3 regions of the Paenibacillus roseipurpureus genome follow, and region 3 is predicted to be linked to each of the others. Evidence: riboswitches for the same ligand, from Rfam matches in the RefSeq annotation. Region 3 holds a riboswitch; each other region holds the start of a gene.
What was found. A riboswitch is a leader RNA that binds a small molecule or an ion and turns the genes downstream of it on or off. The one in region 3 is predicted to bind cyclic di-GMP.
Positions count from the first base shown of each region.

Region 1: another riboswitch for cyclic di-GMP. It lies ahead of MJB10_RS20695 (phosphotransferase); the one in region 3 lies ahead of MJB10_RS03450 (sensor domain-containing diguanylate cyclase).
Region 2: another riboswitch for cyclic di-GMP. It lies ahead of MJB10_RS10390 (putative motility protein); the one in region 3 lies ahead of MJB10_RS03450 (sensor domain-containing diguanylate cyclase).

Region 1 covers NZ_CP130319.1:4,607,155-4,617,103, forward strand. Annotated here, with positions in the region: gene MJB10_RS20665 (FAD-dependent oxidoreductase) at 1-970, opposite strand, end outside; gene MJB10_RS20670 (extracellular solute-binding protein) at 1,182-1,586, opposite strand; gene MJB10_RS20675 (IclR family transcriptional regulator) at 1,977-2,738, opposite strand; gene MJB10_RS20680 (hypothetical protein) at 3,138-3,461, opposite strand; gene MJB10_RS20685 (hypothetical protein) at 3,877-4,197, opposite strand; gene MJB10_RS20690 (copper amine oxidase N-terminal domain-containing protein) at 4,294-5,280, opposite strand; gene MJB10_RS20695 (phosphotransferase) at 5,735-6,700, opposite strand; cyclic di-GMP riboswitch class I at 6,994-7,082, opposite strand; gene MJB10_RS20700 (hypothetical protein) at 7,213-8,214, opposite strand; gene MJB10_RS20705 (sugar phosphate nucleotidyltransferase) at 8,300-9,664, opposite strand; gene MJB10_RS20710 (polysaccharide pyruvyl transferase family protein) at 9,795-9,949, opposite strand, start outside.
Region 2 covers NZ_CP130319.1:2,399,867-2,409,815, reverse strand. Annotated here, with positions in the region: gene MJB10_RS10435 (ABC transporter permease) at 1-119, opposite strand, end outside; gene MJB10_RS10430 (ABC transporter ATP-binding protein) at 112-1,044, opposite strand; gene MJB10_RS10425 (DUF4097 family beta strand repeat-containing protein) at 1,067-2,146, opposite strand; gene MJB10_RS10420 (hypothetical protein) at 2,149-2,892, opposite strand; gene MJB10_RS10415 (ABC transporter ATP-binding protein) at 2,893-3,606, opposite strand; gene MJB10_RS10410 (GntR family transcriptional regulator) at 3,610-3,987, opposite strand; gene MJB10_RS10405 (RidA family protein) at 4,170-4,565, opposite strand; gene dapA (4-hydroxy-tetrahydrodipicolinate synthase) at 4,587-5,462, opposite strand; gene MJB10_RS10395 (LysR family transcriptional regulator) at 5,584-6,450, shown strand; gene MJB10_RS10390 (putative motility protein) at 6,522-6,722, opposite strand; cyclic di-GMP riboswitch class I at 6,743-6,829, opposite strand; gene pyrE (orotate phosphoribosyltransferase) at 6,911-7,552, opposite strand; gene pyrF (orotidine-5'-phosphate decarboxylase) at 7,602-8,330, opposite strand; gene carB (carbamoyl-phosphate synthase large subunit) at 8,346-9,949, opposite strand, start outside.
Region 3 covers NZ_CP130319.1:727,323-737,271, reverse strand. Annotated here, with positions in the region: gene MJB10_RS03470 (acyltransferase) at 1-1,460, shown strand, start outside; gene MJB10_RS03465 (hypothetical protein) at 1,526-1,798, opposite strand; partial or broken gene MJB10_RS03460 (aldo/keto reductase) at 1,817-2,734, opposite strand; gene MJB10_RS03455 (hypothetical protein) at 2,781-3,011, shown strand; cyclic di-GMP riboswitch class I at 3,125-3,217, shown strand; gene MJB10_RS03450 (sensor domain-containing diguanylate cyclase) at 3,303-4,412, shown strand; gene MJB10_RS03445 (spore germination protein) at 4,500-5,843, shown strand; gene MJB10_RS03440 (hypothetical protein) at 5,840-6,973, shown strand; gene MJB10_RS03435 (Ger(x)C family spore germination protein) at 6,994-8,076, shown strand; gene MJB10_RS03430 (FadR/GntR family transcriptional regulator) at 8,167-8,874, opposite strand; gene MJB10_RS03425 (LutC/YkgG family protein) at 8,888-9,628, opposite strand; gene MJB10_RS03420 (LutB/LldF family L-lactate oxidation iron-sulfur protein) at 9,621-9,949, opposite strand, start outside.

The DNA.
Region 1 (9,949 bases), 2.0 Mb from region 3:
ATGGATGAATGTCTACGAACCAGGAGCCCTTCACAATCGCATCGTCAAAGGTGTGGCATTTAATAATATCGTCAAGCGTAATGGTATAGTCCCCTACGATACGTCTGGTTTCCCGTACGCCGATCTCCGGACCGCTGGAGATGAAGTAGGCGTTCTTAAATTCCGGCAGCTCTTGCTTCCACAGCTCGAACATCCGCCACGCATCCTCCCGCCCTTCGGTCTCACCCATCGACTTCTGCTCCGGATCCAGGGCAGGCCGGATAATGCGGGTCGCATTAATCGTTATCTCGTCCGGCGCCAAGGAGAAAAACCACGGACCGCCATAGGTGCGCAGTGCATCGCCTGTCAGGTGACGCTTCAGCACTTCACCGCACTTCTCATCCAGATCCTCCGTAACCTGCACATTCCCTATGCGGAAGTGAAGAGTCATCGGCTGTGGAGTACTGCTGATCTCGAATGGAGCTCCCCCCCAAGCCGCAACGTCTGCATCCCCCGTCGTATCAATGACGACCTTCGGTACAATGGCATAGACACCGCCCTTGTTCGCCGTCAGCACCGCCTTGATTCGGGAGCCCTCTGTCACGACATCAATCACCGGACTGTGGTACCACACCTTGACACCATACTGCTTGTACATGCGATCCACGGTCAGCTTGAACAGCTCAGGGTCTACCGTCTGGTGAATATCCGGCATATGGGTATCTGTTAGTCGCGCATATCCCATGCGAGTGTACAGGTCAAAGGCAATCCCCTTGCAGATAACCTCCTTCGTCCTCAGGTCGACCAGTCCGTCGAAGAACGGGTTATGCACAGCGGTAATAATCCCTCCGGAATAGCCGTTCTTCTCAAGCACCAACGTGCTGGCACCGTTCTTCGCCGCTGCTATCGCAGCCCCTACACCTGCGCTACCGCTGCCGCAGACGAGCACATCCACCTCAATCGTAGACACCTGCTTGTGGTAAGTAATCATGCCTCTCTCTCCTATCCTTTAATAACTATATATGAAAAGAGAGCCGGCAGCGATAAACTACCGGCTCCCGTTCCAAGCCTCCGCCTGTTACTTGGTTGCTGCTGCGTTAAATTTTTTAATGACCTCGTTCGTTTTGGCTTCGGCTTCCTTCAATGCTTCTTCAGGCGTCTGCTTCTTATACGCCGCTTTATCGACCATGTCCTTAATAATATTAGCGAATTCCGCTGCGGAAGCAGCAGGCGGAAGCAGCAGGCGGAAGAGCGACTCCGGATGCCATGAATTCGAGAATCTGATCGACATACTTATTGCCTTGACGATTTTTCTCCAGCTCTGCACCTTGGTTGTACTTTTTCACTGTGGACAGTCTGGTTTGAGCCGCTATGAACTGCTTCATGCCGTCGCCATACGTTAAGTATTGCATCAGCTTGAAAGCCGCCTCCTGATGCTTGGTCGACTTAGGAATCACATTCAGCCAGCAGCCCCGAACGATATTCACTGGCTTAGAACCGCTTGGACCGACAGGGTAGTTCGCAATCGTATAATCGATATTCGGAGCAAGCGTCTTCATTTGGTTAATAATGAACTGCCCGAATCCATACTTAGCCTTTGATTGCATGTTTTAGTGATTTGCTCACAGCAACCACCTTTTTTTCTTTGATGATGAACTTATATTACCATACTATACGACTTTATTCTATATTTATTTTTATATTAATGTAAATAAATTACCCTAATGTGGTAGTAAACGCATTTATTTTAAGTCGCTTTGACCCCATAATTAATATCGCCGATAGTTATGCAAACTGTGCGTCGCAAGGCTTTTGAAACAGCCTCCTGAAGTATCGGTCATCGTGAGAGTAAGAATGTGGACTTCATATCGAAAGGAATAAATACGACGTTTTCTTACACACAACTAACTAGATCTATCTTCATCTAGAGCACATAGCATGTTTAACGCCCCCTTAGCGAAGAAAAGGGACTCTCCAATAGGAAGTCCCTCTTCTTTTTATACTGGTCTATTCATCATCAAATGCCGCCTTGAATCCTCAGCGATTCCCTTTATCAATGAAATGAGTCGCTGCTTTTTTTCTGTCATTCGCACGGAGGGCAAGCCGATGGCGAATACTCCTAGTAGTCTACCGTCTTCTTGCAACAAAGGTGCGGCAATTCCACTTGCTCCGAGCTCCGTTTCATCCTCATTTAGTGCATAGCCTAATTCCTTCACTCGTACAATCTCGTGACGGAGACTCTCAGGGTCAACTATGGTATTCGGCCCCAACCGGTCTAGCGAATGCGTTCTAATGTACTTCTCTCTGCGGCTTTCTGTCATATAGGCAAGAAATACTTTCCCTTGCGACGAGGTGTGCAACTTATCGAGCGTATCGGCTCCCAATGTTACGCTAAGTGCATAAGAGCTCGGTATATAAATCTCTGGGGAAATCACATCTTTTCTAAACGTACTAAAATAAGTTGATTCTTTCTCAGACTGATTATAGAGCTGCAGAACGAAAGGGCGTACGAGCTCGGTAATTTGAAGATGAGAAGGGACATTAGCCGCCAGCTCCACAAGTTGATTTCCTAACGTAAAGCCGCCCCTGGCGCTTACATGTTCGACATATCCGCGATTTACCATCGTTCGAACCAAGTTATGCACCGTACTGACAGACAGTCCCATCTCTTCAGCAATATTCTTTAAAGGAACAGGTGAACTCTGATTGGCTATCAACTCAAGAATATCAAAAGCCCGATCAAGGGATTGTATGGACATCGCGAATTCCACCTTTATAAGAATTGAATATCACCATCATAAACTATTTCGCGGAAAATCACAATGCTATTTCATCATTATGGGAATAGACTCATGCGCTATGCGCTTAGCCAAAGCGACGCCACTTCGCTCGACATTGTGTTTCGCCGTCTCCTCGTACTGGCTTGATGTCTTTTCGGAGCCCAGTTACATAAATTAGTTTTTAGTTAAGATAGTGATGTAGCTTCTAAGATTGTTCGTAAAGAAAAAACTACATTGAAGAAAGAGCGAGGCTGCTTGAAGCGTAACGCCTAACTGCTAATGCTAACAAATCTGGATCGCTGCTCTTTTGAAATACTCCAATAACAAAGTAAGACAACCAATCATTTGGGATCGGTTGCCTTTTGATTTCGATTGCTATCAGCTTTTTTGAAAAGAAACTTCTGAATCTATGTAGCCGGATCTCTTAACACATCCAATCCAGGTATCAAGATCAATCCAATATTTTTTCTCTTTCGACTCTGCTCCATATTTTACTAGTGCATGCTTTATCGTATTCGTAAGGTCTTGCATCCCTATCTCCATTTTTCCACCTAAACCATTTTCTTGCCTAACCGTAGCAAATGCTTCGTATAAAGTTGATGCACATTTTTCAAGTCTTTCACATTGAAACTGACTTTTATAGCTAAAAATATATAAAATAACATTATTACACGAAGGACATCTGTTAATTAATTTTTTCAAATGAAAAGGACATACCTCTGCAAATTCAAGTTGACGCAAAATGCTATGATAGTGCATTTATAAACAATCAGCACAATACGATAAATAATGTTTATAGATGTATAAATTTCCTCCAGAAAATAGATTACAAATTTCCCTTACAAGTGTTTTATAGATAGATATTCAAATCAATATCGGTATACTCCATAAATAGATTAAAATCAAAACCAGCCATAGTATATAAATTTCTTAGTTTTAATGACCGCATAACTGATTTGTGGTTTTTTACAAAACTAGTTCCAAAAAAATCAATTACATCCTTACTTTTAATTACGTTTGCTATAAAGCGGGATTATTCTGTCGTCGTACTAAATAAGAAAAAACTGACTTACATATAGCGATCTGCTATACGAAGACAGTTTGATTGGAGAAAAAGCTATATTACTGGGTAAGGCGGGTATGGATAGTACGGATAAGGGTACGGATATGGATACGGATACGGGTAATAGACTGGCTGTTGTGCCGCGCTATAAAGTAAAGGCGCTACCACCCATGGCAGCAAATTGTTGAATCCACCATGACCATGGTGAGGAAAGAAACCTGGACCATGGCCAATGCCACCAGGGAAGTGCCCTGGGCCGCCGTGTCCGTGGCCAATTCCTCCTGGGCCATGGCCGATTCCACCATGACCATGCCCTATCCCTCCCATATGCCCGCCCACTGGCGGACGCAATTCGAGATCATCTTGCTTCGGCATACGCAATCACTCACATTCTTGTATAGTTGAATTATCTTCTATACATTATGTGTGCTGGTGCCTAGTCGGTGAATGAACGCCCAAAAAATGGGCGGATTAATGGCCTAGCAACGCACTCTGAGCGTCCGCCTTCATTTGATTATATTGAGCTGTATACGTTGCAATAATCGAAGTGTCATACCCGTTTGCGGTAAGCTTCGTACGGGTTTCGCTCATGATTTGAGCAAATTGGCTGTCTATTTGTGCAACTTTGGCTAACCCCTGCGTAATTAAACTCGTATTATGCGTAGCTTTATATTCATTATATAGCGCACTCAGTGAGCTAGTAGCATCCGCTTGAAGACTCGAGAGCTTTGCTTCAGCTTCTGCCGTTATGGACTCATACGAAGGTTTCACCACAGCACCTCCGCTTGGTCCGCCACCGCCTCCTCCGACAATGCCACCGCCCGTGACAGGCGCTGTCGTGCCAGGTTTCGTTGTTTCCGACGGCTTCTTGTCCGTCTCTTTCTTCTCATCTAACGTATTCGCAGAGACCGTGTACGTCTCAGGATTCCATTCAATCGTTTTGCCAACCGACTCCGAGAAGAAACGGATCGGCACATACAGACTGCCATCTACAATGTAGCCGGGCAGATCGTCCGAAGGACTTTTGCTCACACCATCAAAAACATAGGATACCTTCTCTTTATACACATGCAAGTGGCTCGGCGTTAACTTCGATTTGTCGAAAGGCTTGTCGCTTTTATCATGAACCTGCGTGTTCATCTTGTATTCATTGATATTAATCGTATCTGACGCGTTCGGTTTCCCAATGGACACCGTATACGTCGCGGAATCCCAGCTCACCGACTTATCCAGCGAGTACGAGATGAAACGAATCGGCACATACGTCGTCCCTTCATAAATAAACCCCTGCTGCCCCTCCGGCGGTGCATATTCCTTGCCATCAAACGTGAAATGCATCGGAATCTGATAAACATCCATCGGTATTGGCGCCTGCGCTGCAGATGCTTGAGCACTGAGTCCCAATAAAAATGCTAAAGATAAACCAGCTATTGCTTTCAATCCATCACTAACCTTCACTTACCAAACACCTCTTCTATTTATTTTAATAGGAAGCCGCGAAACTACATGCCTCCAGTCACACATTGGATACAACCAATTATAATCCCTTCTAGTCCATAAGTCACATAGTATAGGGGAAATAACGTAAAAACACCTCATTTGGACGGATAATTTAGCAAAAATTAATGTTTTTGTAATATAAAACCGACAAAGTTCGACAAACTATCAACCCTAAATAAGGTATAGTTGTGTAAGTTGTATATTACTTAGGGGGCCTGTTAGATGCCTAGTTACTATTTCACTGATATTTGGACACCTTTGCAATTAATTGGAATTAAGCTATTTAGAGACGATGAGGGGAACATATGGATTAAATGTTGGGGCTTCAAACGAAGAAAAATTACCTTCACTTAAAATTGCATGTTACTCATATAGAGGGACTAAAGACAGGGTCTATAGTCCCATTTTAATTTTATACAACCGCACAATAACGCAAACAATCCTCGATTGTATGTAAAGTCTCCTGCTGGGCGCGTAGCAGCTTGCTTGTATCCCATTGCCCACTATGTAGATCTTTCTCGATCAAAGTCAGCATCCATAACGAGTGAACCAACGCATAACGATGATAGTCCAACATAAACGTTTGCGTATCCGCCTCCCAATTAAGCGACATCCGCTGATTCACATAAGCCTGCAAAGCAGCAAGGCGAGTGGCGGAACTAACCTTTTTCGGAAAGTCAGGATGACTCATATCTAGCAACCCATATAAATCCCAAAACACCGCATTCTCATGCATAAACTCCCAATCCAGCACGATGAACTCATCTCCACGCCGAGCAACATTGCCTTGATGATAGTCCCCGTGGGAAATCACCATCTCCGTTTCAAAACTATCCTTCATCCAAGTCAACAAATGACCAATGGTCTCTTGCTTTCGTTCATCTACCCCTAACGCCTGCAAACGCTGGCTCTCGTTCAATCCGTTCCTAACCTCTTGAATTAGCGATTTCAGATGAGGTTTATCCCCATTGAAGTCTGGAGGAATTGTATCCAGTGGAAGCTTATGCCACAGCGGAATACTTGCAGCCGCCTGAAGGTAATCCCCTTCCTTCAATTGATGTATCATTTCACCCATATCCTCATAAATCGCCCAATAACGTAATGGTTCATGATGGTCTGCCGCGGCGTACAATTTTGGAAAACGTACAGCCACAGAGACTAATACATGGTCATAGAGCCAACGTTCACGTCCACAAGTCGTCTCATTCGTTAGAGGTTTAAAAATAAAAGATTCCCTACGACCATCGACCTCTATCCAAAATCGCTCTATAACCCTGCCATTCCTGCCTGTATACAAGGCCTGACGCCCCAAAACCCTTGCAGCATCTAATTCACCGCTAGGAGTGACAACCTGAGATAGCACCTGTTCTAATTCCATACGCAATGTGTACCAGCTCCCCGTAACCAAGCTATCTTTCTTCCCATGTATTCGATATGCTTGATTGCTTACCTTTATTCAAATGAAAAAAAGCACCTCACTGAGGCGCTCTTCGTTTCATGCTATGTATACAACTCATCAGGTGCGAGCCTCTCATCCGCTCTCTTGGCGGCCGCGAACACGCTTAAATAAAATAAACAACCGATTAGCCAAATGATCCCAATCGTAATCAACCACATTTGAATACATCTACCTCCTATTGAATGTCCACGTAAATCTCTCGGAGGCCCGTGTGCGGCGGCTGGCTAACTTATTAGACATCGCTAACTTAGTCCCTCTAGCTTTGCGTCACTGATTTTCATCAGTTTTGCCTTTGTCCTACGAATAATGCGATTCACTTTATAGGTCTATTCTAGCAAATTGGTTGAAACTTGCATCATGCTTGGGAATCATTGTTGCAGCCATTCATTAGGCCATAAGCACCGATTTTAATTCTATGAATTCCCTCCCTATTATTTTTTAAAAGCTTGAGCTAACTGATTAATGGCACTGGTCTGTGCTGTTTGCTTCATTGCACTGTATTCTTGCTTCCAGCCCTGAATATCGCTATTACTAACGCCAGCCCGCTCTGCTTCAGCAATCGTAGCATTGAAACCTGCATCACACTGCGATTCAGCACTTGTAAATTTGCCCATAAACATACTTTGTAACTCCTTTATCCCTAAAGCAGGATTCGCTTTCTTGGCATTAATTACGCTTCCTATGAGAGTATTAATATCTCCCTGACAGCTTGTCTTTAAAGAGTCCAATTTAGATCGATAGCTCGAAACAACAGCAGGATCTGTTTGAGCAATTTGTGGCTTCTCCTTAGGAGGTTGCTCCTCTTTCACTTGCGGGCTAGGAGTTGGTTCCGGTTGCTTGATATCTGATTGAACCTGTTTTTTGGCCTTCAATTCCTGTTCAACACGACTCCGTTCCACCGGATCATCGATACCGATTAGCTCGATCGGATAATTCGGATCAAGGATTAGCAGCCCTTTACCATACTGTTTCGTTATGAGGCGCAAAGCAGTAATTTCACTATCTGATAATTTGGATAACAAAAGATCACGAATTTTCTGCTTTTCCTCAGTTGCGAGATCGCTTTTGGCCTCCCCCGTAAGGTAATAGACCTCTTTCAAGCTTAAACCGGACTTTAATAATATTGCTGCTACATCTAGCGCATCCTGCGTTTTAATCGGCTTGCTTGCAAACTCCTCTGCCTTATCTACCGTCGAGCTTAGAATGCTTGGAAGTTTGGTTTGATTCGATTCTGCCGCGGCTACTGCAGTCGCAGATTCTGCTCCTGAAATTCCTTTTACAGGCAGCTGATGCCTCTCTACAATGTCCTCGACGTCGATGGCACGAATCTTATAATAAATCACGCCAGAGCTAACTAGCACGATAAAAACAAGGACACTTAGACTACCTAGCAGCCATTTCTTCCATGATTTCTTGGGCTTCCTACTTCTCATTGATTGATCACCACCGATTTGTGATAGTATCCAAAACAACCCCCTAGAGGCCGCCATTACGACAACCTTCAGGGGGACAAAATACTCAACTGGAAAACGCCAAAATCTCTTCCCAACTCATGTAGAGCCGGATAATATCTTCTTCAATCAATTCACTGCCCGTTTGCACTTCAATAAACTCTAAATCCGTAATACCTCTAATGGCATGCCTGGAACGCATTGGGATCTGGATCACATCCCCAGCCTTAACAGGAATGAGCTTCTCATTCAGTACTAACTCACCCTCACCAGCAATAAAAGTCCATGTCTCACTGCGCTTATGGTGCAATTGATAACTTGAATTTTTGCCTGCACCAATACAAATCCGTTTCGTCAGCACATGTTGATTTTCACCAAGCTTACTGTAATCAAGAACTTTATACCAACCCCAGCGTCTTTCCTCATACATGGGCCTCGTGTCAACATCGCGCATCATATCCTTAATTCTTGGACTCGATGCTTTATCAGCAACCAGAATACCGTCTGGACTTGTGGCAACAACGATATTAGAAAGACCAATTACCGTGACGGGCAAGTCCAACTCATTTACGATATGCGTATTCCTAGAATCAGCACAAATCATGCCATTGCCCATAATGTGGGAACTCACTTCTTCGGTTAGCGTATTCCAAGTACCAAGATCCTTCCAGTATCCATCATAAGGGGCCACCACAACATGATTGGCTTTTTCAACGACCTCATAATCGAAACTAATTTTCACTAAACTCTCATACTGTTTCACGAGTTCTTCATATTGAATCGGAATGCCTTTCTCAATCAGCAGATTAATCAGGTAATCCAGTTTAAAAGCAAAAACCCCACAATTCCAAAGCGCATCTCGCTCAATCAAGAGCCTCGCTTGGTCTTCATGGGGTTTCTCAGTAAAATGACTGACTTTTCTATAAGAATCACTGTTTGTTTCTTGTTCGGGAACGATATAACCATATTTTGCAGAAGGATACGTTGGCTTTACACCAATCAATCCGATATCAGCACCAGACGATACAACGATGTGCTCTAACTCTTTGACCTTGTTAAAAAAGCGATTCTCCACATAAGGATCGACGGGTAGTACCGTTACGACCTCATGAAGACTAACGCCAACAATCGAGTATAAATACGTCGCGGCTAACGCAATCGCTGGGAACGTATCTCTACGCTCAGGCTCCACAATAATTGGGGCATCCGTTCCAAGTTGACTGTAGATCATATCCAACTGCGCTTTGCCTGTAGCCACATAGGTGGAGTCGGATAATTCGACATTCCTTATCTGCCGCCATACACGCTGGACCATCGATTCCATCTCGCCATCCTCATTCTCTAGCACTTTCAGGAATTGCTTAGAGCGTGAGTCGTTGGATAGAGGCCAAAGGCGTTTGCCAGAGCCGCCTGATAGTAGTACTAATTTCAATGATAATCTCCTCCAAAAAAATGTTCATCTCGGACTTTAAATTAATATTTAAATATTTACTACTTACATTCCATTTAGAGAAAAGTTAAATCAGGAGTAGTCAAAAAACTATTCCAAACTAAAAATCGTACTATTTTATCCATTTTTCAATAGATTTCTTAGGTTCAAGCAAAACCATTTTCAAGAAAGCATCAACCTTAATTCGCTCTCTATCAAGAATCTGATTTACTTTAGAAAAGTCTATTTGCCTATTTACTATATCAAAATCATTATAATCCTTTAAAT
Region 2 (9,949 bases), 1.7 Mb from region 3:
TCGTAATACCAGTCCAAGAAACTGCCAAGGAACACGATACCAATCATGATGGCGACCATGAGCCATGTACGTAAACGGCGATAGAGCTTCATGTTTTCATTGAGAAATAAGTTAACCAACTTGTTCACCTCCCGTTATTTCCAAGAATCTATCCTCTAAGGATTGTCGCAGCAATTGAACACCGTAAATGCGGACATCCTTACGCATGAGTTCAGCTAGAATGTCAGGTATACAATCCCGCTCCGTCACGATTTCTACACCTTCTGTCACGACCTTCGCTTCTTTCACATGACACATTCCGCTAACTGCCGCGTGAACCTCATCAACTGGCGACGCTTCAATCAAGTAGGTCTGCGTGCCATCCTTCGAATCGGCCATGAATTCTTGAATTGTCTTTACATCGATAAGTTTCCCTTGTTGTAAGATCGCCACCCGATCACACATGAGCTCCATCTCCGTCAACAAGTGGCTGGAAACGATGACCGTTATTCCTTCAGTACGTGTTAAATACCGCAAGTAGTCACGTAGCTCGCGAATCCCAGCAGGATCAAGACCGTTTGTTGGTTCGTCCAGGATTAGCAGAGATGGTCGATGCAGCAGCGCCTGTGCGACGCCCAATCGTTGACGCATCCCGAGTGAGTACTTTTTCACCTTGTCATGAATCCGTGTCTCTAGCTTAACTAAACTGACTACCTCGTCGATCCGTTCCTTCGTAACACCAGGCACCATGCGCGCATAGTGAACTAAATTATGATACCCGCTCAAATACTTATACATCTCGGGATTCTCAACAATGGCGCCGACATGGCGGATAGCCTGTTCGAATTCATGCTTGATGTTCTTCCCTTTAATTACAATTTCGCCTTGTGAGATGGACATCAAGCCAACCATCATGCGGATCGTTGTCGTCTTTCCTGCTCCATTGGGCCCTAGGAATCCAAATATTTCACCTTGTGGTACATCGAACGTCAGATTATCAATAATCGTTGTACGCCCGATGCGCTTCGTCACGCCGCGAAGACTTACAATCGGTTCATTGCTCATGTGTAGCGCTCCTTTTCCATGTTTAATTGACTTGGAAGGTAATGTCACCGGACTTCACCTTGGCTTCGATTTTTCTTGTACCATTCCCCACGACACCGTTCATATGGGATTCATACTCGCTGTCTTTCACCTTCTGAATTGGAAGGGTAAGAAGGGATAGAATTCTGCCCCCATTCACTGCGGCATCCAACGTATACCCCTCATCTTTGGCTAAAATAAAGGTCAGCTGTCCTCCTGCATTTGACACCACTCGTGTATCGCCTTGCAATTGATCGAATTGCATATCAGTGCTACGACCCGTGACATCGATTGAACCCTTCAACTCACGAAACAACATCGAGCCGTACTCCGCATTCCCTGTGATTTTGCCTGTGAGGGACGTCAAATTGGTATGACCCGACTGATGGTCGAGCACCAAATCGCCTTGGGTATGATGAACATTTACTTGGCTAGAGCGGTTGACTAGGTTGATATTCCCCGTAATGTCTGCGAGATAGAGACTTCCATAAGAAGATTTCACATGAAGCTCTCCTTTGACATCCACGATTTCCATGATGCCGTTAACAGAAGAAGCCGTTATGCCCGCCCGAACACCACTGATTCGCACAGCCCCATTCTCGTTCTGGATCGTAACCTTCATCGCATCAGGAATCGAGAGCACATAATCGATGGAAATGTCGTCTGGATCGATCGGTTTGCCGTTAGCTCCAGTGACAAGAGTTAACTGTCCGTTCTGAACTTGCTGATCGACCTTCACAGCGTCTCGTTTGCGATTCGCTGCTTCTGTATCCGAGGCTGTTGCGGTAACGGTATACTTCACCCGGATTGCAGAAGATTCCGAACGCTGGACGGATACTTTGCCAACTTGACTTGCAAGCATCACTTCCTTGAGTTCAGGCAGATTGATTTCCGCTTGATGCTCCACGGTAGCCGTTACAGCACGCCTTGCCCCTAAATACGCATCCATCTTCTCTTCATTCACAAATTGCTTGCTAAAAGCTTCAAAGACCTCTTCCTTTCGAAACGTTATATCCAGTATCGAGAGTAAGAATAAAAGCCCCACCGTGGATAGGAGAACGATTCTTTTTTGTCGAAAAGACATCTTCACACCTCCACTTCTTTCTCAAAAATAAATCCGTTCAGCACAACCAGCCCGATAATCAGCAATCCGAGCACGATGAACGGGCCAGAATGCAGGAACGCCATATCTGACTCCTTCTCTCCGATAACGATCTCTGGTGTCCACACCAGAAGATGGGAAAACAGCGGACTAATACGCAGGACAAGCCAACTAATACCTAGAAATGCACTGATCATCACAAGCCACTTGAATTTGGCGACAAGCTGTCCACAAAGAAAAGTAAACTGCAAAACAACGAGCAAGAACGTGATGAGCAACAGACACATCCAGAAGCTGTTGATCAACAGACTAAAAAGGGTAGGAAACTGTCCTGCCCAATCTTCATTTCCAACTAGCTCATCCCATTTGACTCGAAGCAAAATAACCGCAAAGCTTCCCCCAATCCATAGGCACACTAGAACAAGCATCGATAGCACCGCCGCCAGCTTAGCTGTTAGCACCTTCCATCCGCGGATTGGCAAGGAAAGGAGAAGATAAATCGAATTCGTTTTCCATTCGATAAAGAGTTGGTAGTAACCCGTACCAACGGCAATGGCGGCGATAAATAGGTACGGTAATAAAATAGCAAACACCATCGTTATGTCCATGTCCAGTACAGCTCTTTTGTACAAAATAATCAGATGTACAACCGTGACGAGCAAAGCAAATACACCATATAGAGGGAAAATACTCTTTACTTCCTTCTTGAATAAGTTCCAGAGTCCCATCTACCCGTACACCTTCTCCCATATGTTCTCTAACGAACAACCGTAGGTCGCACGCAAATTTTCAGTGGAGTCAAACGTGTGGATCTGACCCTTCTGCAGGAAAATGACATCGTCAAACATCGGCTCAGATTCATTCACCGAATGCGTGGACAACACAATCGTTTGCTCCTCGGACTGGAATTCACTAATGATGGAGCGAATGATTTTAGCCCGAGATGACGGATCAATGCCTGAGAACGGCTCGTCCAGCAGAATGAGCGGAACTTTGCGCGACAATGCTACGATCAACTTCAATCGAGCCCGCATCCCCTTGGAAAGATTCCTAACTTTCTGATGCTCATCCAATTCCATCTTGACCAGCATTTCTGCAGCTTTATCTGCCTGCCAGTCCTTGTAGAACCCAGCAACAAAGTTCAGCGTCTCTTTCACCGTCATCCAGCCATAGAGATGGTCAATCTCAGGCAAATAAGCGACATGCTGCTTATTATGTACATCCGGCTTTCTGCCGCCTACGAGGATGCTGCCCGCGGTGGGATAAATGAGACCGGCCATCATTTTGAGCAAGGTGGATTTCCCGCTGCCGTTTGGCCCCAGCAACCCAACAATCGTGCCTTTCTTGATCTGCACATCAATCCCTCTTACGGCATGCTTAAGTAAATATTTTTTATGTATATCCTTCAGTTCAATAATAAACGGATTCTCTGTATTGGACACGGTCTACCCCTCCTTTGGTCCATTTTGCAACGTATCTTGCAGCAGCTGCGCCATTTCTTCTGGCTCAATGCCGAGGGCGCGCATTTCGACAATGAATTGCTCAACGGCTGATTTCGCCATCTCAGAACGAATAATGGATAGAATCGCAGGATCGTTTTTGATAAAAGTACCCTGACCCCGTAACGTTTCCGTCAATCCCTCGCGTTCCATCTCTTGATATGCCCGCATCACGGTATTGGGATTCACCTGCGAGATTTGCGCCCTTTCCTTGTGGGATGGAATTTTATCACCTGGTGAGAGCTCACCACGGGCTAGAGCCTTCTTGACTTCATCTACCATCTGCAAATAAATCGGTTTCGGGCTGTTAAAATTAAGTTGCACGGTCCTACCCTCCTCTGCACAAGAACCAGTACACTATTGAACTAGTGCACTATAACTCTAAATCCATTTGTGGGAATTGTCAATACCACTTCAGAGTCACACAAATTGTCAAAATGAAAAAGCCTGACGCTCTGGCCGTTTGAACGGCACTTGCGACAGGCTCCACTATACATATTTCAAACCTATATCTCCTCATCGGCTACAACCGCTTCAACTTCAATCTCGATCAACAGCTGCGGATCAATCAGCGCCTTCACTTCAACCATCGTCGCCACAGGCTGCACCTCTCTAAAAAATTCACCATGCGCCTTCCCATACGCTTCCCACTGCGAAATATCGGTCACGTACATCCGTGTTCGGATGACATCTGACATCCCAGAGCCTAGTTCTTGCAGTGCGCTAGCGATCGTCTCGAGTATAAAGCGCGTTTGAGTGTACGCATCGCCGATGCCGACAACTTCGCCGTCTTTCATTGCGGTTGTTCCTGCGACTTCAATCCGATTGCCAACGCGAATTGCTCGGCAATACCCGACAATCGGTTCCCATGGTGAGCCTGTAAACACTCTAGTACGATGCATCTGGACCAACTCCTTAACACTTTAGATATAGGCAGCTAATTTCGCTTGCAAGCTTTCCGTGATCGGCAGGAGCGGTAGACGTAAAGTTTCCGATGCAATTACGCCTTGTTGTTGCAGTAACCATTTGATCGGAGCGGGATTAGGTTCTTGGAATAGAAGTTGCGCAAGAGGCAGAAGCTCATCAAATTGTTGTCTACTCTGTTCTGCGTCCCCCCGCTCAAAACTGCGAATAAATTGCACGAACCGCTCAGTTTCTACGTTCGCTGATGCGCTCATTACACCTTTAGCTCCAGCCTGCAGCGCCGCAAATAGCAAGGTATCTTCCCCGCAAAGCACGGGTTTTGAGCCTAGATGCGTTAACGCTGTGACCAGTTGCGTGTTCGGTGTGCTGTCCTTTATCCCAATGACACCATCCAAATCCAGAATCGTACGAACGGTATCTAGTTCCAACGTGATACCCGTGCGATGAGGTACTTCATACAAGATAACAGGAACTCCTACACTTGCCACGTGACGAAAATGTTCAATGATCCCCTGCTGACTTGGTCGGTTGTAATACGGCACAACGACGAGCGCCGCTTCCGCTCCCAGTTTGCCTGCTTCTTCTGTTTTTCTCACCGTGGAACGCATATCATTCGTACCTGTGCCCACAATCAAAGGCGCCGTAACATGAGCAGCTTCCCGCGCAGCTTGTGCGGCAGCGAATACCACGCCTAGCTCATCCTTCGTAATCGTAGGCGACTCTCCTGTTGTGCCATTGACGACAAGGCCATCGATCTCATCTTGAAATAAATTATAAGCTTGATTATAAAAGGATGCAGCATCTACCTCGCCTTCTTCATCAAACGGTGTAATGATCGGCACATAAATCCCGTGTAGATCTTGTTCTCTTAGCAAAATAACCAACTCCCAGCCTCGTGTGTTTGTACATTTACTTTAGCATGGAACAATCCATCACTGTTAGCTATAATAAATGATAGAACTCATCAAAAATTTTGATAATAAAGCGAGGCCGTACATGGATCTGACTTATTTCCGAACGTTTCGAGAGGTGGCACGCCGCAAAAGCTTTACACGTGCTGCTGAGGAATTAGGCTATGCGCAATCCAGCATTACGATGCAAATTCAGAAGCTGGAACGAGAATATGGCGTTCCACTCTTCGAGCGATACGGACGGCAGCTGCGGTTGACTCCTCCAGGAGAAACCTTGCTAGTTCTTACTTTGCAAATGCTGGAGCTCTATGATCAATCCAAAGAAATGATCGCAAGCCAAGTCTCTGGCACATTGACGATTGGCACGATTCATTCGCTTGCCGCTTATTATTTGCCGCCTTTTCTACACGAGTTGAAAAAGCTGTACCCTACACTTAATATCCAATTATTCCCGGACAGTGAAGCCTCCATTCTAGCCAAAGTCAAAGACGGCGATTATGATATCGGGCTGCTGCTGGACCAGTATCCTGCGGATCCGTCCCTCGCCTGTACGAAGGTCAGGGAGGAACAGCTCGTTGTCATCGCCCCTCAAGATCATCCACTCAGTCGTGAGTCGCACATAAGCATCAGCGCTCTTGGCGCCTACGAATTCATCGTGACTGAGGAAGGCTGCATCTACAGAGGTAAATTTGAGAGACTGCTCAAAGAACAAGCTATTGCCTTACAAATCGGGTTCGAATTGGGCAATATCGAAACGATTAAACATTGTGTGATGAGCGGCCTCGGGCTTGCGCTGCTGCCCCTGATCACGGTGGAAAGCGAGCTAGAGTTGGGCAAGCTGGTACGGCTTCCTTTTACCCATACACAGTTAGCCATGGACTTACAGTTCGTCCTTCATCCGAAGAAGTGGATGTCGCAGCCTTTACAAGCGTTCATCAACAACTTCACCTGACAAGTAGTGTCGGCATAAGAATAGACAAAAAAAGAAGCTCACCTTTACGAAAAGGAAGAGCTTCTTATCATTTAGACACGGATGTCTAGATTTGCACCTAAGTGAGGCGCCGCTGGTGCGGTAACCTGCGCTTGATTATTCGCGAAATCTTGAATAAGTGTCGTGGTTAAATCCGTTTGCGTATCACTTGTCTTCTTCAACATCTGTATGCCGACCGCTTGTTTCAGACCGTCGGTGCTGTTGATGGCAGTAAGCGCGCTATTTACATTCATGCTTTTGTCTCCTCTCCAAGTTCGATAGCTGGCAAGCATTCGGTTTGATCCGATTAGCCCCTGTAGCTTTGCGTCTGACGCTTTCGCATCATTTGCCCTTTCGCTGCTGGCAGGAATGATCCAACCACCCTATTAGTATAGAGGGATTCTACATAATCCGTCAATTCTCGCGTTCTATGATTCGACGATTACACACCGTACGCTGCTGGATTCGTTCTCCAAGCGCGCAGCAATTCCATATCCGCTGCTTGAATTTTGCCTTTTTCCAAAGCAACTTCAAGCAAGGTTGAATAATTGGAAAGCGTGTGAAGTGGCATATCTGCCGCCGCGAACGCATCTGTTGCTTTGTCTAACTGGTAGGAGAAGATCGCCAATACGCCAAGCGCTTTCGCACCCGCGTCATTGACTGCCAACGCCGCTTTAAGCGAACTGCCGCCTGTCGAAATCAAATCCTCGATGACGATAACCTTCTGACCTGGCTTCACAGTTCCTTCGATCAGGTTTTCTTTGCCATGACCTTTCGCTTTATCGCGAATGTAGATCATCGGAAGTCCGAGCTTCTGAGCGACCCAAGCTGCGTGCGGAATGCCAGCTGTTGCTGTTCCTGCGACAACCTCAGCTTCTGGGAATTTCTCTTTGATCAACGCAGCGAACCCGTCTGCAATCGCTTCGCGAATCGCTGGGTGCGACATCGTTAAGCGATTATCGCAATAAATCGGGGATTTCAATCCTGATGTCCATGTAAAAGGTTGTTGTGGACGAAGCGCAACCGCTTCGATATCTAATAACGACGCGGCAATGTGCTGCGCGATGGTTTCAAGTTTACTCATGTCTCTTCCACCGATCCTTTCAAATGTTAAAATCTTGGGGCCCGACACCTTATACGATTGATTCGATAATCGCTTCAATCGCAGCTCGTGGATCCGCCGCCCCTGTGATCGGACGCCCGATCACGACGTAGTCCGTCCCCTGCGCGAACGCCTCAGCCGGCGTCATGATGCGCGACTGGTCGCCCATATCCGCCCCCGCCGGGCGGATGCCTGGCGTCACGGTGACGAAGCTGTCACCGCACGCCGCCTTAATCGCCGTCACCTCAAGCGGTGAGGCGACGACGCCTTGCAGCCCCGCGGCATGCGCCGTGCGGGCATACCGAATGACGGCCTGCTCGACCGTACCGGTCAGGCCGATCTCGTCATTCAGCACGGGCTGCGAGGTGCTGGTTAACTGCGTCACGCCGATGACGATCGGACGTGGAGCTCCACCGGTAAGCGCCTTGTCGACACCCTCCAAGGCCGCTTCCATCATGTGCTTGCCTCCGGCGGCATGCACATTGAACAAATCTACCCCAAGGCGCGTCACGCTCTCCGAGCCGCCTTTCACCGTGTTCGGGATGTCATGCATCTTCACATCCAGGAACACCTTATAGCCGCGATCCTTCAGACTCGCGACAAAGGTAGGACCTGCAGCATAAAACAGCTGCATTCCTACCTTTACATAGCAGGGGATGCCGTCAAGCTGCTTTAGCAGCCCTTCGGCACCTTCTGCGTTCGCGTAATCTAAGGCGACCATAATGCGTCCGGTAACATCTAATCGTGTTAACGCACTCATGTTTGGCACCATCCCTTAAGCATAAATTGGCATTGCACGTGAGGAGAAGTTAATCGCTTCAAGCATATTTACTAGCGCTCTAACCGTATCGAGAGATGTCATACAAACAACACCGTTCTCAACTGCTTCACGACGAATGCGGAAGCCGTCACGCTCAGGCGTTTTACCTTTAGTCAATGTGTTCACGACAAACTGTGCATCACCGCTGCGGATGAGGTCAAGAATGTTCGGTGAACCTTCGCTGAGCTTATGAACCGTTGTTACAGGAAGTCCTGCTGCTTCAATCGCTTCAGCCGTTCCGCCTGTTGCAATAAGTTTGTAGCCTAAGCGGTAGAAACCTTTCAAAATCTCAATCGCTTCTTCTTTATCTTTATCCGCTACGGTGACCACGACGGAACCAGCAGCTGGAATTTTCATACCTGCGCCGATTAAGCCTTTGTAAAGAGCTTTCGCGAAATTCACATCACGGCCCATAACTTCACCCGTGGATTTCATTTCAGGTCCAAGTGTTGTATCAACGCGGCGAAGCTTCGCGAAGGAGAACACCGGCACTTTGACGGAGACATAGTTGTCTTCCGGCCATAGACCGCTTTGGTAACCCATATCCGCAAGCTTCTGCCCCATGATGACGCGAGTCGCGACATTCGCCATTGGAATGTTCGTTACTTTGCTCAAGAATGGCACGGTTCTGGAAGAACGCGGGTTAACCTCGATCACGTACACTTGATCGTTGTGAATAACGAACTGGATGTTCACCAGACCGACTACGTTCAGTTCTAGACCGATTTTCGTCGTAATGTCGATGATTTGAGCTTTAATCTCATCCGAGATCGATTGTGGCGGATACACCGCGATGGAGTCGCCGGAGTGAACTCCTGCGCGCTCAACGTGTTCCATGATTCCTGGAATCAGAACCGTTTCACGGTCACAGATCGCATCAACTTCAACCTCTTTACCAAGCATATAACGGTCGATGAGGACTGGGTGCTCAGGGTTGATTTTAACCGCGTAATCCATATAGTTCAGCAACTCTTGGTCGGAGTAGACAATCTCCATCGCACGTCCGCCTAGGACATAAGAAGGTCTTACGATCACTGGATATCCGAATTTCGCTGCCGTTCCTACCGCTTGGTCAACCGATGTGACTGTACCGCCTGGAGGTTGTGCAATGGCTAGTTTGCTCAGCAATGCTTCGAATTTCTTACGATCTTCCGCTGTATCGATACTTTCCAGATCCGAACCTAGAATGCGTACGCCTGCTTTGTGAAGCGGCGCTGCCAAGTTAATCGCCGTTTGACCACCGAATTGAACGATAACACCGATCGGTTGCTCACGTTCAATTACGTTCATGACATCTTCGAAGAACAATGGCTCGAAGTACAGGCGATCCGATGTATTGAAGTCTGTGGATACCGTTTCTGGGTTGTTATTGATGATAACCGCTTCATAGCCCGCTGCTTGGATTGCCCAAACCGCATGCACCGTGGAGTAGTCGAACTCGATCCCTTGACCGATACGAATCGGACCTGAGCCCAGAACAACAACTTTCTCTTTCGTTGTCTCCGTTACTTCATCTTCTTGCTCATACGTGGAGTAGTAGTAAGGCGTTGAAGCTTCGA
Region 3 (9,949 bases):
CGGTTCGAGGCGAACATATTCAAATCGGCGCTAACAGCACGGTCAATTCATATGCAACGATTGCCGGTCGTGTTCAGATCGGAGATGGCGTTCGCATCGCGACTCATGTCTCGATCTTCGGCTTCAATCATGGCTATGAGGATACCATGCTGCCCATCTATCAGCAGCCTCTAACTACGAAAGGCATCATCATCGAGGATGATGTCTGGATCGGTGCCAATGCCGTTGTGCTGGATGGTGTTACCATCGGCGCACACAGTATTATTGCGGCTGGAGCTATCGTCACCAAGGATGTTCCAGCCTACAGCATCGCAGGCGGCAATCCTGCAAAGGTGCTCCGCAACCGATTAGAAGGAGCTAGTTCTTCCGCTTCCGCTGCAGCTGTTTCCGATCTGGAGAGCGCTTTGGCCGCTTTCGGCGCAAAGGTAAAGGCGCAGCATCAAGAATTGCTTGCCTCTTATTATGTACAAACCGAAGATGGACCCATTTATGTAGATAAAACGGTGCTGGGCACCAAAAAAACCGTCCGCGCCTGGTGCGACGCGATCGAAATTGCCGCTCTATTCGGCACGCTGCCGCCCGGCCTGAACAAGGAAGAATTGGTCGCCAAACTGCGCGGCTTTCAGGATCCTGTCAGCGGTCTGCTGCCTGACCCTTGGAACCCGCCTGCGGCTGACGATGACCCTGCGCGGTTAACGGACCATTTGTCCCGTTATCATTTGCTAGCTGTCGGCTATGCTTTGGAACTGCTTGATGCTACATTACCCTACCCGGTTCGTGCTGTCTCGGAGCTGAAGGGGGCATCCCTTTATGAGAAGCTAGCATCTCTGCCTTGGCAAACAAATGCCTGGTCGGCCGGTGATTGGATTGACTGCTTCGGGACCGGCCTTTACTTAAACCAGAAACATTTCGGCGGTGAGCGGCCACATGATGTATTCGGTTGGCTCTATGCACAAGCCGATCCCTATAGCGGCATGTGGGGGCTGCCGACACCTGGCGAGCAATGGCTCCAGCCCGTGAACGGCTTCTATCGGCTAACCCGTGGAACATTTGCACAATTCGGGCTGCCGCTTCCCTACCCGGAGGCCGCCATTGACACGATTTTAGCGCATAGCCGTAACCGCAACTACTTCCGCCATGATGCGGGCAACGCCTGCAATGTCCTCGACGTCATTCATCCGCTATGGCTTTGCTACAAGCAAACGGATTACCGCCGAGGCGAAGCCGTGCAATGGGCAAAAAACCAACTTGGTCGCACGCTAGGCCAATGGGTCGACGGCAAAGGCTTCAGCTTCGAGTTGGAGCGCTCCTTCCCGCCAGGCCTGCAAGGCACGGAAATGTGGCTGAGCATTATTTGGCTGCTGGCCGACCTGTGCGGCTGCAGCTCGCTGCTCGGTTACAAGCCGCAAGGCGTGCACCGTCCCGATCCTGCGATCCAGCTTCAACCGTCGTGGAAATAGGCGGGTTAGCATTTTCAAAAAAGAAGGAGAAAGAGACGGATGAACGCTCATCCGTCTCTTTCTTATCACAATCTCATCAAAGCCCTTCGCTCCGCCTGCGGTCGACAGACAGAACAAACACCAACGACTCTACCCTGTTCGTCCGAGTAGAACGCCAGTTTCTTATCCCTTTTACGACAGAACGAGCACTGTTGCTTGTTGAGCTTTGCCGTTTTTTTGCCATGTAAAGACATCTTAATTACCTTCGCCGTTCTTACCTTATCTCCGACTCTCAACGTAATGCGGTACACCATAATAAGACTAAGAAGCAGGATTAGGACTAAAATAATCCACCACATGACACTTTCCTCCCTCATCTAAGGCAGCACATTCCCCGCAGCACAATAAATCTTATACCACTCTTGGCGTGTCAGATACACATCCGCTGCATTGCAGCATTCGATCAACCTTTGCAAATTCATCGTGCCCGTGACTGGCTGCATCTTAGCCGGGTGACGCAAAATCCAAGCTATCGCGATGGTCGTGTTGCTCACTTCATACTTAGCTGCGATTTCATCAATTTTTTGATTAAGTTCTGAGAATTTCTTGTTATCTAGGAACACACCTTCGAAGAACCCGTACTGGAACGGCGACCACGGTTGGATCGTGATATCGTGCAGTCTGCAAAAATCTAGTACATTACTGTCCCGATTGACAGCGGAATCATTAAGCATGTTAACGTTCATCCCATTGGAGATCATCGTCGAATTCGTGATGCTGAGCTGCAGCTGGTTGGCGACGAGTGGCTGTTTGACTTACTTTTTCAGCAACTGCATTTGCAGCGGCGTTTGATTGGAAACACCGAAATGTCTCACTTTCCCCGTACGCTCCAGAAGATCGAAAGCCTCAGCAACCTCATCTGGCTCTACCAAAGCATCTGGGCGATGCAGGAGCAGAATATCCAGGTATTCGGTTTTTAGACGTTTTAGAATATGATCGACGGAGTCCAAAATATGCTCTTTCGAAAAGTCAAACATGCCCTTGCGAATGCCGCACTTGGATTGCAGAATGATTTTCTCCCGCACGGTTGCGTTCATTTGGATCGCATCAGCAAAAATCTCTTCGCACATCCCGCCTCCATAAATATCGGCATGGTCAAAGAAATTAGCTCCAACCTCCATCGCCCCTTGCACAAAGCGTTCCGCCTCATTTTTGTCTAGCGAATTTATTCGCATGCAGCCTACCGCAACAACTGGCACATCTAATTGGCTCGTACCCAGCTTTATCGTTTTCATCGTTTACAATCCTCCCTGAAAGGTCTCATTCTGTACACCCATAATCATGCCAACCTTTATTGTCACACAGTTGCATAGCCTTTTTCAAGAAATTCCGAACGACGCGATCTCGTCGCTAAAAGTGCCCGCGGGTCGCACAGTTACTGCCTATGCAGACGACAATTTTGCTGGTACTGCATGGACTTTCACGTCGGATAATAGCAATTTGACCACAACGGGCAATGATAATGTCATTTCATCTTTTAAAATTCAGTCATATTTACTTATCCAATCTTAATTGTATTCGACAAAAAGCAACATTTAATGCTATATACAGGTAATTTTACCCTGCTCTATAATAGGGAAATAGCATCACATCGTATGGATTATTTGGTAACCCATACCGCGAAAAATCGAAAAGGGCAAATCACTGGAAACAGTGAGACGCAAAGCCATGGCCTAACTCTTCCCATACAGGGGCGATACGGTTGACAGGTTGCCGAGTAACGAGGGATCATCCTTTATTCGGGATGGTCCCCTTTTTACATATGTAAGCATGACTTTTTTGCCAATTGAGGGGGCCGCTTTTATGCATCATTTACTAACAGAACATTCACTTGTCTTTCTCGTCGCGCTTCTGTTATGTTTTGCGCTGCTGGCCTCCTACACGGCCTTTCGACTAGCTCGCAACATTTCTTCATCTGAAAATAAGAGCATCTTTCGCTCGTTAACCGTCGATCGGCGACTCGCTGAGCAAATCGCCCTCAAGGCCTCCATTCTCGAATCAGCGATCGATGGGATCTTTATGTTTAAATCGCAGGGCTGGATCATTGAATTCAATCCCGCTGCTCAAGCTTTATTCGGTTACACACGCATAGAAGCGCTCCATCTTACGATCTTCGATCTCCTTTTTCCCGATCATCTGAATGGACAAGAAGCCTCGTTGTTATATGAACAACTAGCCAACAAATCATCCTCGCTCATCGGCAAACGTTTAGAAGTCACTGCATATCGCGCCGATCGAACGTCATTTCCAGCGGAAATGATCATTACGCACTTTGTTTTTCGAAATAAAACGATCTATACCGCCTATATCCGCGATTTAACCGAGATCCGACAATCAGAGGAACGCATTCATCAGCTTGCTTATTTCGATCATTTGACAGGCTTGCCGAATCGGAATCAATTTCATCAGCAATTTCAAGCTGCTTTAGATTGTGCAAGGGAGCGTGAGGAATCGGTCGGTGTCATTTTCTTAGATATTTATCGCTTCAAATGGATTAATGACTCCTTCGGACATCATGCGGGTGACCACATTTTACAAAAATTCGCCGCTCTGATTGCGACTGCCCTGCCTGCACATGGCTTCGTTTCTAGGCTAAGCGGAGATGAATTTGTCATCTTGCTTCCACGCGGAAATACGGAAAGCATTCAGGAGCTCGCTAATCGTATTATTGCGTTGTTAGAGATTCCGTTCCACATGGAGGATGGCGATATTTATGTCTCTACGAATATGGGAATTGCCAGCTATCCGCATGACGGCGAATCACCTGAACTTCTCCTAAGGAACGCCGACCTTGCCATGTATGCAGCCAAAGCACAAGGGCGGAACACGTATCAGTTTTTCCAACCAGAATTACAACCCTCTTACACCCACAGATCTCATCTTGATACCTATCTACGAGATGCGATTCGTTAATCATCTATTATATGCATCGTATGTTTCTCCCCCATTTAGGGCACGCTAACCCGCATGGTCACCACAATGGGAAATGGAGGAAATGGGATGATAACACAGATCCTTGCAGAAATGAACAGCCCAGCCGATCTCTTTCATGACACCTTAGACAATGGCTATATGCAAATGGAATTGTGTTACTTCCCATCCCTCTGTGATCTTAATTTGATCAAAAACGGGTTAACCGTTCCCTTCTCCTATTGCTTCAATCCCGAAGAATTCGATCGCATGATTACCGCCAGTCCTGCTTTCAGTGTCGCTGATCAGCCCGAGCTATGGACCCGATTGCTGCTCAAAGGAGCAGCCCTCCTCCAAATCGAAGATCAGGTGTTCCGGTACGATGTACAGCGGAAATTTCAGGACAAGCCCGATACCGTTCAAGTAGAGATTGCCCTGCAAGGACCGCAGTCAGCACTAACGGAAGATTTGGATATGAACCTCAGTCTTGTTCGTGTCCGTTATAACGCGCCATCTCTATGTGTGGAACAATATACGCTCGGCGATATTTCAAGAACCCGCGTCAGTGTGCTGTACGACAAGAATTTGGTTAACAGTGAAGTGCTCAGACTGCTGAACACACGCTTGGACAAGCTGCATACCCAGATACTCCAAGCTTCTGGGCAGCTCGTGCAGCTGCTTTCGGGGCGAAGGCACCGCTTCTTCCCTATAATTCTTCAAACCGAGAGGCCTGATCGCATTGCATCCATGCTGGAGAAAGGAAAAGTTGCGCTTCTACAAGACGGCAGCCGATTTGGGCTTATTTTGCCCGTGCGGTTATTCGATTTCCTGCATGCGATGGATGATGACTATGAATCATATTGGATGAGCAAGTTCCTGCTCATACTTAGATATTTTGCCATGTTTCTGACGATCACGCTTCCCGCCCTTTATATCGCCATCGTCTCGTATAATCCCGAGGTTCTGCGTGTCCAATTGACATTATCGATCGCGGGAAGCCGTGTTGTTGTCCCATATCCTTCCTTCGTTGAAGTGTTCATCATGTTATTCATGATTGAAGCCTTGAACGAAGCTAGTCTTCGATTGCCGCGCTATATCGGCTCTACCGCAACTACGGTCGGCGGACTCATTCTAGGTCAAGCGATTCAGCAAGCTGGTTTGGTCAGCTCCATTATGATTATCGTCACCTCAGTCGTTGCCATCTCTAACTTCGTCATTCCGAATAACGGCTTCGGCTATTCCATTCGCTTCGTGAAGTATATATTCGTCATCGCGTCCATTTTCTATGGGTTGCTCGGCGTCGTTGTGCTGTTCTTCGTCCTCATCGCGTATTGGTGCAACATCCGAAGCTTTGGTCAGCCTTACTTAGCCTTTTACAAACCGAAACAGGAAGCGAAGTTGCATCATCTCGGGAAAGGGGCAGATAAGACATGAGTCGCTATCTGTATTACCATGTGCTCTATGTCGGCATGATTAATATCATGTTGTTTGTGCCCTCACTGCTCATCCGAGAACGGTTTCACGGTGCTATTTCGGGCATGCTGATCGCTATGGTCATCGGCAGCTTTTTATCACTGTGCACGATGGCTTGCTTCGAGAAAATGCCTGGCCTTGGCTTTCCAGAATTATGTGATCGCCATTTGCCGAAATGGCTCGCTCAATCGCTCATTTTATTCGATGGCATCGTGCTCTGGCTCCCTGCAGGCGTCATCGTCATCTATTCGTATTCCGAAACCGTTCGCATGTTCTTCTACCCTGACATGAACCGGTATTTAAATCTGCTTCTCATGACGGGTGCTGCGATTTGGGCTTGCAGTCGTTCGACACGTTCGGTTCAATTCATCCACGAAGTGATGATGCTGCTCAGCGCCCCCTTACTAATATTGTTTATCCTTAAAGCGGTTTTTAACGAGCACCTTAACTGGGATGCGATCCGCTATGTCATTGGGTATGTCAATCAGCCGCCTTCGTTTACGACGATCGCAGCTGCAACCTTTGTTTTCTCTGGCTATCTCAGCCTTACGATCACGAATCGCTTGCATCCAGAGGGGTTTCGATTCCGCTATCGCTGGGTTGTCCCTTTGTTTGGCGTCTTCTTTTTGGCCATTACCTTCTGTGTACCGATTGGTTTTCATGGCACGGTTGGTGTCCAGGATTATGTGTTTCTTTGGAGCATGACGGCTGATTCGATCATTACGGATTATGGGTTCATCAATCGCGTGTTGTTCGTCTTCCTGCTGCTATTCACGGGCTTGTCTCTCTTATTCATCATGAACACCTGGCACACAACGATTATGTTGATCCGATATTCGCTTCATCGCGCAACCGCGGTTGAGGAAGATCCTGTCCCCGCGATTAATGTGTGGCTGGCTGTGGCCATTGGCGGGATTTCCTTTGCATTCATGCGCTTCACTTCACTGGAGCAGAGTCAGATTATTTCAAAAATGTGGCTCATCCTGCGCTTCGGCGTTGAGTTCATTTTCCTGGGCTTGTTGATGTATTTCGTTCACAAACAGAAAAAGCCAGAAACGGCTTCCACGATGCTTCATAACTCGGACAACTAAAGGGAGGGACTACCATCCCTATGATGAGATTCATAATCCTCTTGCTCGCGCTCATCCTCACAAGCACGCTCCTCGGCGGATGCGGGTTTAAAGATATTGATAAACGGTTCTTCGTCGTTGCCATGGGCATCGATTGGACGGGGAAGAAGGACAAACCGTACCTCGTGACCCTCCGGCTAGCGATCCCGGCTTCTAAAGTCGGCGAGGGCTTAGCCGAAAGCCAAATCGAGCGCCAAGAAGCAGAGAACATTGCGGAAGCGGTTCGAAATCTCAAAGCGCACGTGGACAAAGAGATTGATTTCGGCCATTGCCGCGTCTTTCTTTTCGGGGACAGTCTCGTGAAGGAAACGATGAATGAGCCTATGAATTGGCTAAGCAGAAGGCGGGATATTCAGCTAATTTCCTATACGGCAGTTGCCGAGCCCAGCGCAAGCAAGCTGCTTGCCTCGAATCCAACGACCGAGCGCTTGGCGGGTAATTCCTTCTTTCTCACCTTCGGCAAAGAGGGGACCGTCTCTCCTTACACGGTAACCGAACCGTTATTCGATAGCTTCCGCCGATTCAAAGAGAAGGGGATGGACCCTTACCTGCCTGTTGTTAGCTTTGACGGCGATTCTTATGTGGTAGAGCACTTAGCGCTATTGGATAAAATGAAACAACGACTCGTCCTCACGCCAGCTGAAACACAGCTGTATAACATGAGTGCGAATGAGTTCAGTAGAGCGGGGATCCCGATTACGTACGAGGATGAGCCTCTTTCCTTTTACGTCTCAGGTGTACATCGGAACATCTCAATTTCGCATGACGAGATTCCTGTCGTAAAGATGACGCTCAACCTCAAAGGCATCATCGAGCAAGCTAGATTGAATGTGAATACCAAGGAGGTTCAGCGTCTGCTGGAGAAACACGTCAACGAGCGCGTGGAAGCCCTCCTCTATAAGATCAGAAATGCTGGGGTTGACCCTTACGGCTTCGGCCTCCATTATTTGGGTCAATACTTCGGCAAAGAAGCGGATTATGCCCATTGGCAATCGGTGTATCCCGAGGTGACTTTCAAAGTAGAAACGCATGTGAAAATTGAAAGCACGGGGCTTGTACATTAACAACATGTGTTTACGCATAAAAGCTTAACTCCACTCATTTGCCAGCTGGCATTTGACAGGAATTAAGCTTTCTTGGGGTCTGAATGAAACTTAGATATATTTGATCAAAATACTTTCCACATGCTCCAAATGCTCGCGCATCGCTTGGGTAGCTCGAACAGGATCGCCATTGACGATGGCTTCATAAATCACTTTATGTTCCTTCAAAAGCTGGACAGCCACTTCCTGATTCGCATACAGCTCCGCACGACGGATATCGCGAATCATCATTTCCATGGCGTTGCGGATCGAGTCGCAAGTCTGCACCATGATTGCATTATGTGTGGCTTGCACGAGCTGTTCATGGAAGGCCAGGTCCGTTCTTTCGCCCTCTGCATCGTCCAGGATCGCGTTCTCCATATCCTGCATAATGAGCTGCAATTGGGCCAAATCCTGCTGAGTCCGCTTCTTCGCGGCCAGCGCCGCGATCGAAATCTCCAGCGATTGCCTTACTTCCATAAGCTCGAGCAGTGTCGTTCGATTCATCTTCAGTGATGTCCATTCGGGTAAGGAAACCTCCGCGGGCGACTGACGAATGACGCGGCAAGCGCCACCTTGGCGAATCTCGATAAGGCCCATCGCCTTCAACGCGCTGAGGGCCTCCCTCATCGTCGAGCGTCCAACGCCAAAACGCTCGGACAGTTCTTTGGTAGAGGGGAGCTTATCGCCCATCTTCAATTGCCCTTGCACGATCATGGCCTTGATTTGCTGGGCGATTTCATCATAGTGATTCTGCTTCTGAAGCTTATTAACTTCCATCAGATTACCTCTTCTATCCGATAAGTAACACGTGAACAATCCCTGGACCATGCACACCGATCGTCAAATCGTTCTCAATGTCCGCCGAACGGCTCGGACCCGAGATGAAGTGAATACCTGCGGGCAGGTCCTTTCTCGCGATGAGATCGATCGGGGCGAGAATTTCGCCGAGTCTCGTTTTCAATCTCTCGATCGGCAGCAAGACGATCAAGGCTCCTGGGAGTAAGCTCACGGATCTACCTTTTTCTTTCGATGATAGCACAGTTAGGGACCCTGTGTAAGCCGCCGCGTAGTCAGCGAGCACGATGCCGAGATCCGCATTCGCTGCGCTGGCCTTCCAGTTCGTGTCCTCATCGGTGTTCCAAACCGCCAGATCCACCTCGGGCAGCGCTTCGGCCAGTTCCAAACTGTGAAGCTCCGCCTGATCCTGGTGGATAATTCGCTTCACACTCAACGTTTCCACGAGCTCTGTAATGGTCGTTTTCGCCTCTTCCATGGAAGCAACTTTCACAACGTGTCCGCCTGCGGCCTGGAAATTAGCCGTAAAATTCGCGACGCGTTCCTCTGGTGTCCACTCGAAAGCTTTCCAGCTGTCGGAGGCGCCTTGGAACGGATGAGCCGGCTTGTCGATGACACGTGGGCGTCCCAGCTTCTGGGCGATGCTTTGCATGAAGCTTTCTTGGTCCGCCAAGGATTGCTGATCAAGCTTCATTAACTTCTCTTGCCAGTCAGGCGTAATCTCTCGTTTAGCCATGATGATGCCCTCCTTTTTTCCCCCGTGCTGCCAACGCTTCTGCCATTCTTGCTTGGATAGCAGGATCGGCCTCCGTAAGTCCATGGCGAATTTCTTGCTCTAACGTTTTCCAGCCTTCACGGAAGGATGCCTTCGGCAGGCTCGGTGTCACACGGTACGAATTCCACCCCTTGAGCGGTCCGATCTTGATGCGGATACCGCCATCACGAACAACAAGCTTCTGGCCGATTTGGCCCAGTTTGAGCACAGCATTATAACGCTTCGCTTTGCCCATCACAGCGGCAAAACCTTTCATACCCGCGGCCTCGATCTTATCGCCGT